Regions from separate parts of the Streptomyces sp. HUAS MS02 genome, predicted to be linked through region 2. Evidence: riboswitches for the same ligand, from Rfam matches in the RefSeq annotation. Region 2 holds a riboswitch; the other holds the start of a gene.
What was found. A riboswitch is a leader RNA that binds a small molecule or an ion and turns the genes downstream of it on or off. The one in region 2 is predicted to bind S-adenosylmethionine.
Positions count from the first base shown of each region.

Region 1 (6,087 bases), 1.9 Mb from region 2:
CGGGATCACCTTCTGCTTCGCGGTGAAGTTCCATCCGGCGCTGCGTCATGTGGCCGCCGCGCGGGGGCAGTTGGGAATCAGGACCGTCTTCAACGCGCTCGGGCCGCTGGCCAACCCGGCGAAGGTGCGGGCCCAGGCGGTCGGTGTGGCCGACCCCCGGATGGCGCCGATCATGGCCGGCGTCTTTGCCGAGCGCGGCAACTCCTCGCTGGTCTTCCGCGGGGACGACGGGCTGGACGAGCTGACGACCACGGCGACGTCGCGGGTGTGGGTCGTGCGGGACGGCAAGGTGACCGAGGAGCGCTTCGACCCGCGTGACGTGGGGTTGGAGCTGGTGCCGGTGGAGGCGTTGCGGGGGGCGGACGCGTCCTACAACGCGGATGTCGCGCGGCGGTTGCTGGCCGGGGAGACGGGTCCCGTGCGGGACGCGGTGCTGCTGAACTCGGCGGCGGCGCTGGTGGCGCTGGAGCCGACGTCCGGGCCGCTGGCGGAGCAGTTGCGGGGCGGGATGGCCAAGGCCGCGGAATCGATCGATTCCGGGTCGGCGCGGCGGGTTCTCGAGCGGTGGGTCGCGGCGACGAACCGGTAGTTCTTCGGGTGCGGGTCGGTGGGGGCTTCTCGCGCAGTTCCCCGCCCCTGAGAAAAGCAGGGGCTTCGCCCCGTGCTTTTCAACCTGCGGCCCCGCCGCTTTTCAGGCCCGCAGGGCCTGGTCGTTCAGGGGCGCGGGCAACTGCGCGAGAAGCCCCACCGACCCGCACCCGCCAACGAATGCGCGCCCCCGAGCTATGAGGCGCCCCATCCCGTCATCCGGACAGAAGTTGCGGCCCGACGATCACCTCACGTACGTTCTGCTTCAGGTCATGAGTGACAGCCCATAGCCCCGGCTGGCTGTCCGGCAACCCTCCGTCCGTGGCGGGGTGCCCCGGGTGAGGACCGGGTCGTAGGCAGCGAGGTCTACGGCAAGCGCGGTTTCGAGGGAGTCTTCCGTGAGCAAGCGAATGCGATAGGGCCGCCGAGCCCCGCCTCCGCGCACCCCTTTCTCTTCTTTCTCTTCCTCCGCATGCCTTCTTTCGGCATGCCTCCTCACGGGAGTACCCCCATGTCTGTCTCCACCCTTGCCGCCGACCAGTCCGTTTGTGCCCCGCTGCCCGTTCTGGGGCGGGATGTCACCGTCCCGCTCGTCACCGGCGGCGAGGTCAGCTACGCCGCGCTCGACTACGCGGCCAGCGCCCCGGCCCTGCAGCGCGTCTGGGACGACGTGGCGGCGTACGCGCCCTACTACGGCAGCGTCCACCGCGGCGCCGGCTACCTCTCCCAGCTGTCGACCGACCTCTTCGAGAACGCCCGCAGGACCGTCGCGGAGTTCCTCGACTGCCGCGCCGACGACCAGCTGATCTTCACCCGGTCGACGACGGACTCGCTGAACCTGCTGGCCCAGGCGCTCCCCGCCGACTGCCAGGTCTTCGTCTTCGAGACCGAGCACCACGCCTCGCTGCTGCCGTGGCGGAACGCCCGGGTCAGCTACCTGGACGCGCCCCGCACGCCGAGGGAAGCCGTCGCCACCCTGGAGGCCGCCCTCGCCGACCGAGACCCGCACGGGCCGGCGCTGGTCTGCGTCACCGGTGCCTCCAACGTCACCGGTGAGATCTGGCCGGTGCGGGAGCTGGCCGCCGCCGCGCACGCGCACGGCGCGCGGATCGTCCTCGACGCCGCCCAGCTGGCCCCCCACCACCCCCTCTCCGTGCAGGAGTTGGACGTGGACTGGGTCGCCTTCTCCGGCCACAAGCTGTACGCGCCCTTCGGTTCGGGCGTCCTCGCCGGCCGCGCCGACTGGCTGCGCGCGGCGGACCCGTACCTCGCGGGCGGCGGTGCCAGCCGCAAGGTGACCCGGCGCACCGACGGCGGTGTGGATGTCGAGTGGCACGAGACCGCCGCCCGGCACGAGGCCGGTTCGCCCAACGTCATCGGCGCCTACTCGATCGCCTCCGCCTGCAAGGCGCTCACCGAGGCCGGGTTCGACACCCTGGTCGCCCGTGAGCGGCACCTGATCGACACCGTGCGCGCCGGGCTCGCCGAGGTGCCCGAGGTGCGGATCCTCTCGCTCTTCGGGAACGACGCCCCGCGCGTCGGCGTCATCTCCTTCGTCGTCGAGGGCTGGAACAGCTCCCACTTCGCCGCCGCCCTCTCCGCCGAGTACGGCATCGGCGTACGCGACGGCCTCTTCTGCGCCCACCCCCTCGTCCGCACCCTCCTCGGCAGCGACCCGCAGACCCAGGGCGAGTGCGGCGCCCCCGAGGCCGCGCCCGGCGAGCGCTCCCTGAACGCGATCCGGGTGAGCTTCGGCGCGGGCACCCCCGACGAGCACGTGGAGCGGTTCGTGGGCGCGGTGAAGGAGCTCGTACGGGACGGCGCACAGTGGAACTACCGTACGGAGGACGGGCGTTGCGTTCCGGCCGTGTGATCGGCGACCTCTGAGTCCGCTCCCGCGCAGCATGGCCTCGGTGAGGGCCACCGGGGCGGGCAGGATGCCGGTGTACGCGTCCACGCCGGGCACCGCGTGCGCGCCCTCGCCGAGGGCGCCCGCGAGGCGATCCCGAGCGGAAAGGGCGGCTCGCGCGAGCTCAGCCGTCCAGTCCGATGGCGAACGCGGCCTCCAGGTCGTGCTGCGAATACGTCCGGAACGCCACGTGCGTGTCGGTGCCCAGCACCCCCGGGATCTTGCTGATGGACCCGGGGATCACATCGGCCAGGTCGTCGTGGGCCTTCACCCGGACCATGGCGACCAGGTCGTAGGTACCGGTCACCGAGAACACCTCGCTCACGGATTCGAGGGCGGCGATCGACTCCGCGATCTCCGGGATCCGGTCCACGCTGGTCTTGATGAGCACGATCGCGGTGATCACGGCTGTTTCTCTCCCTCGGGGGCCGGAGCTGGGACGTCCGACGGAACATCCACGGGCGCTTTCACTCTAGCCCCACGCCCGTAGCGCCCCCACGCGTAGGCGAACCCCAGCCCGAACCCCACCAGGTGCGCCAGATAGGCGACCCCCGGACCCGCGGTCTGCCGGCCCGCGGCCAGCCACTGCAGGCTCACCCAGAACGGCAGGGTGACCCATGCCGGGAACCGCAGCGGAAGAAAGAAGAGGAAGGGCAGGAGGCTCGTCACCCGCGCCCTGGGGAACAGGAACAGAAACGCGCCGAGGACCGCGGAGATCGCCCCCGACGCGCCCACCAGCGACTGCGGGGACCCGGCGTGCGCCGCCGCGTACGCCACCAGCGCGACATAGCCGCAGCCCACGTAGAAGAGGGCGAACTCCACGTGGCCCATGCGCTCCTCGGCCATCGCCCCGAAGACGAAGAGGAAGAGCATGTTGCCGAGGAGATGCAGCCAGCTGCCGTGGACGAAGAGCGCCGTGAGGGGCGTGAGCGCCGCGCGCCCGGTGCCGTGGAACAGCTCGACCGGGACGACACCCCAGCGCCGGAAGTACGCCCGCTGCGCGGCGAGCAGTTCGTCCCCGGTGCCGTACACGGGGTTGAGGCCCGCCGCCGGTCCGATCAGGAAGAGCGCACAGCACACGGCGATCAGCCCGTACGTCACCGGCGCCGACTCGTTTCGTACGGCCCGGGCGGCCGAGGTGCTCCACTTGCCGATCATGAGCAGAGCATGACGTAACGGGACCCACCCGCACAGACCGCCTCGCCGCCGACGACGGTCGGCCCCGCCCCCGCGGGCAATCCGCGGCGCCACCGCAGGCGAACAGGCGTCCAGGACCGCTCAGGCCGTAGGGTTACGAGCCACACGCACCGGGACGCCGGTGCTACACGGAGACGGACGAAGGAAGAGCAGCCACGATGACGGTTCCCCTGCCGACGGACACCACCCGCTGGCGCTGCACGCTCTGTGGCAACCTCACGCGGTTCGACGTGACCCGCTCGTCGAAGGTCGTCGAGTACGTTCACCTCGATCTCGCCGGGAAGCCCGAGGTCGAGGAGCGCAACGTGGTCAGTGAGACCATCGAGTCGGTCCGTTGCCGCTGGTGCAACGCCGTGGACCAGGTGGAACTCGTCGACAGGCCGGGCGCCGGCTCCTGAGGATGGGGGTCCCCCCGCTCCGGCGACGCCGGGAGCGGGGGACGGCCCCGCGAAGAGATGGGGTGTGACGGATGGTGGAGAGCGCAGGCGGGGGGCCGGGCGACGGCGCCGCTGAGGTGCTCGACCGTCCGCTGCCCGAGGGCGTCCGCAAGCGCGTCGTGCAGATCGTCTCCGACGGGTTCGGCGGACTGACCGTCGCCGAACTGCCCGCCCAGCTCAGACAGTACGCCCGGTTCGCCCCGAACCGCCGGGTCAAGTTCGCCGGGAACGCCATGGCGGCCGCCGTGGAGAGCGACACGCTCTTCAGGCAGCGGATCGGGGAGCGGTTCCGGGAGGCCCATCCGGAGCTGGCCGGCGCCCTCGACACGGGCGCGCCGCCCCCGGCCGCGGATCCGCTGGACGTGGCGGCCGCGGCCTACGTGCTGCGCCCCACGGGCTGGGTGAAGCTGGTCGCCGCCGCCGGTGAGGAGGCGCTGCGGGCCGACGCCGAGCGCGCCGACGAGGAGAGCAGGGCCGAGCTGGAGCGGCTGCGCGAGCAGCTCGCCGAGGCCCGCGGCCACACGAGGACCGAGACGGAACGGCTGCGCGCGGAGCTGGAATCGGCCAAGAAGGAAGCCGACTCGCTGCACCGCAAGCTCCGCGCCGCCCTCAGCGACGTCAAGCGCGGCGAGGCCGCCCTGCGCAAGCTGCACGCCGAGATGGAGACCCTGCGCGCCGAGAGCCACGCCCAGGTGTCGGCCGCCGAGAGCGAGACCCGGCGGCTCAAGGCCCGGCTCGGCGAGGCGGAGGCCGCTCTGGAGGCCACCCGACGGGCCGCCCGCGAGGGCCGCAGCGTCGAGGACATGCGGGTACGGCTGCTGCTGGACACCGTGCTGGACGCGGCCCAGGGCCTCAGGCGTGAACTGGCGCTGCCGCCGGTCTCCGTACGGCCCGCCGAGACCGTCGACGCGGTCGAGCCGGGCCGGATGACCCCGAAGGACATCGCCGCCCGCGCGCTGTCGGAGAACGACCCGGCGATCCTGGACCAGTTGCTGGCGCTGCCGCAGGCACACCTCGTCGTCGACGGCTACAACGTCACCAAGACCGGCTATCCGCAGATGCCGCTGGAGAAGCAGCGGCTGCGGCTCCTCGGGCAGCTCTCCCAGCTCGCCGCGCAGACCGGCGCCGAGGTGACCTGTGTCTTCGACGGGGCGGAGCTGGCCGCGCCGGTGCTGCTCGCGCCGCCGCGCGGAGTGCGGGTGCTGTTCTCCAAACCGGGTGTCACCGCCGACGAGTTGATCCGCCAGCTGGTGCGCGCCGAACCCCCCGGCCGGCCGGTCATCGTCGTCTCCACCGACCGTGAGGTGGCCGACGGGATCGCCAAGGCGGGGGCCCGGCCGGTCGCCTCCGCGGTGCTCCTCAAGCGCCTTTCCTGACCATTCGATCCCGTACGCACCAAGAGCAACGTACGGGCGCAATGACCGAATTGACGGAACTGTTGCGCGACGTAGCGTCAACCGAGCGCTACGGGATGTGTGTTGAGTGTAAATTGTGCGCCCTGGGACGGGATTTTTCCTGTGGGGGATTTGAAGTGATCACCGTTGGGTCACTAGGGTCTGGGCTCAAACCTCTGAACGGGTGATCGTCGCCGGAGTCCCCGCCGGTCGGTCGCTCACATGAAGGAGTTCACCTACCGTGGCGTCCCACCGTCGACCCAAGCAGCCGAGCCGTACGCGTGTGACCGTGCTCACCACCGCTGCCGCCGCTGCCGTGGCCCTGACCTCGCAGGCCGCCAACGCCGCCCCCGGCGAGAAGCCGAGCAAGGACGACGTCCAGGCCAAGGTCCACAAGCTCTACGAGGACGCCGGGCGGGCCACCGACAAGCTCAACGGGGCCGAGGAGAAGCAGGAGAAGCTCGAAAAGGAGATCTCCACGATCCAGGACAACGTCGCCAAGGGCCAGGAGGAGCTCAACGAGCTCCGTGAGGGCATAGGCCTGGCGGCCAGCGCCCAGTAC
Region 1 covers NZ_CM146747.1:7,216,360-7,222,446, forward strand. Annotated here, with positions in the region: gene trpD (anthranilate phosphoribosyltransferase) at 1-589, shown strand, start outside; SAM riboswitch class IV at 857-972, shown strand; gene ACZ9QC_RS31015 (aminotransferase class V-fold PLP-dependent enzyme) at 1,100-2,461, shown strand; gene ACZ9QC_RS31020 (Lrp/AsnC family transcriptional regulator) at 2,622-2,903, opposite strand; gene ACZ9QC_RS31025 (rhomboid family intramembrane serine protease) at 2,900-3,655, opposite strand; gene ACZ9QC_RS31030 (hypothetical protein) at 3,853-4,092, shown strand; gene ACZ9QC_RS31035 (NYN domain-containing protein) at 4,164-5,507, shown strand; gene ACZ9QC_RS31040 (C40 family peptidase) at 5,767-6,087, shown strand, end outside.
Region 1: it holds a riboswitch for S-adenosylmethionine, as region 2 does, so the genes downstream of both, ACZ9QC_RS31015 (aminotransferase class V-fold PLP-dependent enzyme) here and thrC (threonine synthase) in region 2, are expected to answer to the same signal.

Region 2 (6,087 bases):
TGCGCACCTTCTCGACGATGACGCCACCCTCAAGGCCACCGTTGACGGCGATCTGCTTGAGCGGGGCCTCCAGGGCGAGACGTACGGCGTTGGCGCCGGTCGCCTCGTCACCCGTCAGCTCCAGCTTCTCGAAGACCGAGGAGGCCTGGAGCAGGGCCACGCCACCACCGGCGACGATGCCCTCCTCGACGGCCGCCTTCGCGTTGCGAACGGCGTCCTCGATGCGGTGCTTGCGCTCCTTGAGCTCCACCTCGGTCGCGGCACCGGCCTTGATGACGGCCACGCCGCCCGCGAGCTTCGCCAGGCGCTCCTGGAGCTTCTCGCGGTCGTAGTCCGAGTCGCTGTTCTCGATCTCGGCGCGGATCTGGTTGACCCGGCCCTGGACCTGCTCCGAGGAGCCGGCCCCGTCGACGATGGTGGTCTCGTCCTTGGTGATGACGACCTTGCGGGCACGGCCCAGGAGGTCGATCGTGGTGTTCTCCAGCTTGAGGCCGACCTCCTCGGAGATCACCTCGCCGCCGGTGAGGATGGCGATGTCGTTCAGCATCGCCTTGCGGCGGTCACCGAAGCCCGGGGCCTTGACGGCGACGGACTTGAAGGTGCCACGGATCTTGTTGACGACCAGGGTCGACAGGGCCTCGCCCTCGACGTCCTCGGCGATGATCAGCAGCGGCTTGCCCGACTGCATGACCTTCTCCAGGAGCGGGAGCAGGTCCTTGACGTTGGTGACCTTGGAGTTGGCGATGAGGATGTAGGGGTCCTCCAGGACCGCCTCCATGCGCTCCATGTCGGTCGCGAAGTACGCCGAGATGTAGCCCTTGTCGAAGCGCATGCCCTCGGTGAGCTCAAGCTCCAGACCGAAGGTCTGCGACTCCTCGACGGTGATGACGCCTTCCTTGCCGACCTTGTCCATGGCCTCGGCGATCAGCTCGCCGATCTGGGTGTCGGCGGCGGAGATGGAGGCCGTGGAGGCGATCTGCTCCTTGGTCTCGACCTCCTTGGCCTGGTCGAGCAGCGCACCGGAGACGGCCTCGACGGCCTTCTCGATGCCGCGCTTGAGGGCCATCGGGTTGGCGCCGGCGGCTACGTTGCGCAGGCCCTCGCGTACGAGCGCCTGGGCGAGAACGGTCGCGGTGGTCGTACCGTCACCGGCGACGTCGTCCGTCTTCTTGGCGACTTCCTTGACCAGCTCGGCGCCGATCTTCTCGTACGGGTCCTCGAGCTCGATCTCCTTGGCGATGGAAACACCATCGTTGGTGATCGTGGGGGCGCCCCACTTCTTCTCGAGGACGACGTTCCGGCCCTTGGGGCCGAGCGTCACCTTGACGGCGTCCGCGAGCTGGTTCATGCCGCGCTCGAGGCCGCGCCGCGCCTCCTCGTCGAACGCGATGATCTTGGCCATGTGAAGTGGTCCTCCCGGACTGGGGTGGATTGCTCCGGACCGCGCTGGCGCCCGCGACGGACGGCCTGCCTGCCTCGTGGTTCCTTGCCCCACCCGGCCTGCGGGCCTCACCGACCCGGTCCTCGTTGTCACTCTCACCTTCAGAGTGCTAACGCCAATGATTAGCACTCGACCATGCCGAGTGCAAGCGGCTCTCGATGATCCGCAGGTGAACGCGCCCGCGCACGCGCCGCCTCGGCGCCCCGCGCATACCCCTCGCACGCAGGAGGGCCCGCACCCCTGACGGGGTGCGAGCCCTCCCGAAAAGAACGAAGAACGTCGCTGCGTGAAACCCGGCGCGTTACTTCAGCCGACCGCGAGCCGGACCATGTCCGCCTGCGGTCCCTTCTGACCCTGCGAGATCTCGAACTCGACCCGCTGGCCCTCTTCCAGGGTGCGGTAACCGTCCATCTGGATCGCGCTGTAGTGGACGAATACATCCGCACCACCGTCGACCGCGATGAAGCCGTACCCCTTCTCCGCGTTGAACCACTTGACGGTGCCCTGAGCCATGCCTAACTCCCCTATTACTGGCCCTTGCACAGATCCACACTTCGCGGATCCGGGTCAGACCTCACCCCCCAACGGTTGGGGGTGTGCGCCGGAACGCGTCGACCGCGGCCGAATGTATCTGCCCAACTGCCCTCTGCAACAGGTCAATCGGACGAGAATTCTGGACACGACCGGTCGGGAATGTACGAACAATTCGTCCGAATTCAGGGCAAGTCGGGCCCCACAAAAGGAACGAAATACGCAAAAGGCCTGCACACTTTGGCTACTTCATATAGGGCGTGCGGCGCGTTGAGATATGCGCCCGGCAAGGAATCACTACGGCGATCGGACCGGGTTCCCCAACTCTACAGTGCTCAACCATAGAGAATTGCCCCCTCCGCTTCTCTCACGGAGGGGGCAATTCGATGAACTCTCGGTAATCAAAGTTACCGACGGTTACTACCGGCCGGTACGACGGCGGTCAGCCACCGGCGACCGCGGGAATGATCGAAACACCCGCACCGTCCGGCGTGGCCGTCTCCAGACCCTGCTCGAACCGGACGTCGTCGTCGTTCACGTACACGTTCACGAACCGCCGCAGCTTGCCCTGATCGTCGAGCACCCGGGCGGCGATCCCGTTGTGGTTCTTCTCCAGATCGGCGATGACCTCGGCGAGGGTGGCGCCCTCCGCACTCACCTCGGCCTGCCCGCCGGTGTAGGTACGAAGGATGGTGGGGATGCGGACGGAAACGCTCACGATGGGACCTCCGGTCAGGTGTGCTTTTCAGGGGCGCGGGGCTGTGTTCAATGTGCGGCTGCCGCCGCGTGGGCGCGACCAGCCCCCACCGGCCCGCAGACGAACGACTGGCTAACGGGCCCTACGCGAGCCCCGCCTCACGGAACGAGTCAAGGTTGGGCCGAATGGTCGCGGTCAGCCCGGTCCCGGCCACCGCGTCCAGCGTCTTCAGACCGTCCCCCGTGTTGAGCACGACCGTGGTGAGCGTCGGGTCGAGAAGCCCGTCCTCGATCAGCTTCTTCGTCACGCCGACGGTCACCCCGCCCGCGGTCTCCGCGAAGATCCCCTCGGTCCGCGCGAGCAGCTTGATCGCCTCGACGACCTGCTCGTCCGTCACGTCCTCCACGGCCCCACCGGTCCGCCGCGCGATGTCCAGCACGTACGGCCCGTCCGCCGGGTTGCCGATCGCGAGCGACTTGGCGATGGTGTTCGGCTTCTGGGGGCGCACCACGTCGTGCCCGGCCTTGAAGGCCACCGACACCGGCGAGCACCCCTCGGCCTGCGCGCCGAAGATCTTGTAGGGCTTGTCCTCGACGAGCCCGAGCTTGATCAGCTCCTGCAGCCCCTTGTCGATCTTCGTGAGCTGCGACCCGGAGGCGATCGGCACGACCAGCTGGTCGGGGAGCTGCCAGCCGAGCTGCTCGCAGATCTCGTACGCGAGCGTCTTGGAGCCCTCGGCGTAGTACGGCCGCAGGTTGACGTTCACGAAGCCCCAGCCCTCGCCGGCCGGGTCGCCGATCAGCTCGGAGCAGAAGCGGTTCACGTCGTCGTAGTTGCCCTCGATGCCGACGAGCTCGCCGCCGTAGATCGCGGCCATGACGACCTTGCCCTGCTCCAGGTCGTGCGGGATGAACACGCAGGACCGGAAGCCGGCGCGGGCGGCGGCGGCGCCGACGGCACCGGCCAGGTTGCCCGTGGAGGAGCAGGAGAGGGTGGTGAAGCCGAAGGCGCGGGCCGCCTCCAGGGCCTGCGCGACGACCCGGTCCTTGAAGGAGTGCGTCGGGTTGCCGGAGTCGTCCTTGACGAAGAGCTTGCCGGCGTCGACGCCGAGCGCGGCGGCCAGGTTGTCGGCCTTGACGAGCTGGGTCCAGCCGGGGTTGATGTTCGGCTTGGTGGCCACGTCCGCCGGGACGGGCAGCAGGGGCGCGTACCGCCAGATGTTCGCGGGACCGGACTCGATCCGCTTGCGCAACTCCTCCGTTTCGTAGGAGGAGTAGTCGTACGCGATCTCCAGCGGCCCGAAACACTCCTCGCACGCGAAGACCGGGCCGAGGGGTACGCGGTGACCGCACTCACGACAGCTCAGAGCCGCGGCGGGGCCGAGGTCTACTGTGGAGGTGGAGCCGAGGGAGTCGGTGGTGCTTGCAACAGTCTGCGCAGCCATGGAGGCGAGGCCCTTTCTCCTCATCTTCCTCACGACGCACTTCGCCGTGAGACGGATTTGGCACCTTCCCTAGCCGGGAGCCTCACCACGAAGACGATGACGCGACGATGCGCGAATGATGTGGTCAGACCGGCTGGAGGGTTGCCGGGGCTTCATCGGGCCGTATCCCTCTGCCCCTCTGGATGAGCGGTATTTGGTTGTATACGCCGACGAGCCGCGACATGCGATGGTCACCAGCGTTGTCCAAGACTGTAACCGAAGGCCAGGACAGTTGAGAGAGCCGTCCGAACCGCGAGATGAACGCAGAGGAGCCGCGCACTGTGCTGAAGGAAGTCGAGCGCTGGCTGAGTACCCGCTCCTGGTCCATGTCCGACCGCCCGCTCCACCGCATCATGGCCGCGAAACGCGCCACGGGACAGACCGTCAGCGTCGTCCTGCCCGCGCTGAACGAGGAGGAGACGGTCGGCGACATCGTCGCGATCATCCGTCACGACCTCATGCGGCAGGTCCCGCTCGTCGACGAGATCGTGGTCGTCGACTCCGGCTCGACCGACCGGACGTCGCAGGTCGCGGCAGCCGCCGGGGCCACGGTCGTCCACCGCGACGACATCCTGCCCCGCCTCCCGGCCGTGCCCGGCAAGGGTGAGGTCCTGTGGCGGTCGCTGATGGTGACCTCCGGCGACATCGTCTGCTTCATCGACGCAGACCTCAAGGAGTTCTCGTCGGACTTCGTCTCCGGGATCGTCGGCCCCCTGCTCACCGACCCCGGTGTCGACCTCGTCAAGGCGATGTACGACCGCCCCCTGGGCTCGGCCGCCGGCCAGGGCGGGCGTGTGACGGAACTCATGGCCCGCCCCCTGCTCAACATGCACTGGCCGCAGCTGGCCGGCTTCGTCCAGCCGCTCGGCGGCGAGTACGCGGCGCGGCGCTCCCTCCTCGAACGGCTGCCGTTCCCGGTGGGCTACGGCATCGAGCTGGGCATGCTGGTCGACGCGCTGCACCTGGTCGGCCTGGACGCGCTCGCGCAGGTCGACGTGGGCGTCCGCAAACACCGGCACCAGGACGGGGCGGCGCTGGGCCGCATGTCGGCGGCGATCTACCGCACGGCTCAGCTGCGGCTGGCCCGGGGCCACCTGATCCGTCCCGTCCTGACGCAGTTCGAACGGGGCCGGGAAGGTTTTGAGCCGCGCACGTATTCGGTGGACCTGGAGGAACGGCCGCCGATGGGGGAGATCGAGGAGTACGCGGAGCGCAGGGCGGCGTAGGCGTAGGCGGCGTAGGGGGTGGGGGGCACGTCTTTCGTCGCCGGGTGCGGGTAAGTGGGGCTTCTCGCGCAGTTCCCCGCGCCCCTAAAAGATGAAAAGCACGGGGCGCAGCCCCTGCTTTTCAGGGGCGCGGGGAACTGCGCGACCAGCCCCCACTCACCCGCAGCCGCCCACGCAACACGCACCCCCTGCCCCATAGGCACCCCGTAGACGGCCGAACCGTACGTTTGACCGGCGAACCCAGGGGCTAGGTTGAGCCCTATGGCATCGACGCACAGCGCGCGGATCCTCGTCGCCTCCAACCGCGGCCCCATCACGTACACCGAGGACGAATCCGGCGCCCTCACAGCGAAGCGCGGCGGCGGCGGTCTCGTCTCGGGCCTCTCCGCGATCGACCCGGACGCGGGCGCCGTCTGGGTGTGCTCCGCCCTCGGCGACGGCGACCGCGAGGCCGTACGCCGCGGTGTCGGCGAGCCCGGCGTCCGCATGCTCGACATCTCCGCCGACGTGCACCACGACGCGTACAACGGCGTCGCCAACTCCACGCTGTGGTTCGTGCACCACATGCTGTACCAGACCCCGCTGGAGCCGTCCTTCGACGCGGAGTTCCGGCGCCAGTGGGCGTCGTACGAGACGTACAACCGCGCCTTCGCCGAGGCGCTGGCCCAGGAGGCGGCGGACGGCGCGTCCGTGCTCGTGCAGGACTACC
Region 2 covers NZ_CM146747.1:5,364,563-5,370,649, reverse strand. Annotated here, with positions in the region: gene groL (chaperonin GroEL) at 1-1,402, opposite strand, end outside; gene ACZ9QC_RS23175 (cold-shock protein) at 1,748-1,954, opposite strand; gene ACZ9QC_RS23170 (MoaD/ThiS family protein) at 2,415-2,690, opposite strand; gene thrC (threonine synthase) at 2,812-4,113, opposite strand; SAM riboswitch class I at 4,131-4,302, opposite strand; gene ACZ9QC_RS23160 (glucosyl-3-phosphoglycerate synthase) at 4,434-5,378, shown strand; gene ACZ9QC_RS23155 (alpha,alpha-trehalose-phosphate synthase (UDP-forming)) at 5,640-6,087, shown strand, end outside.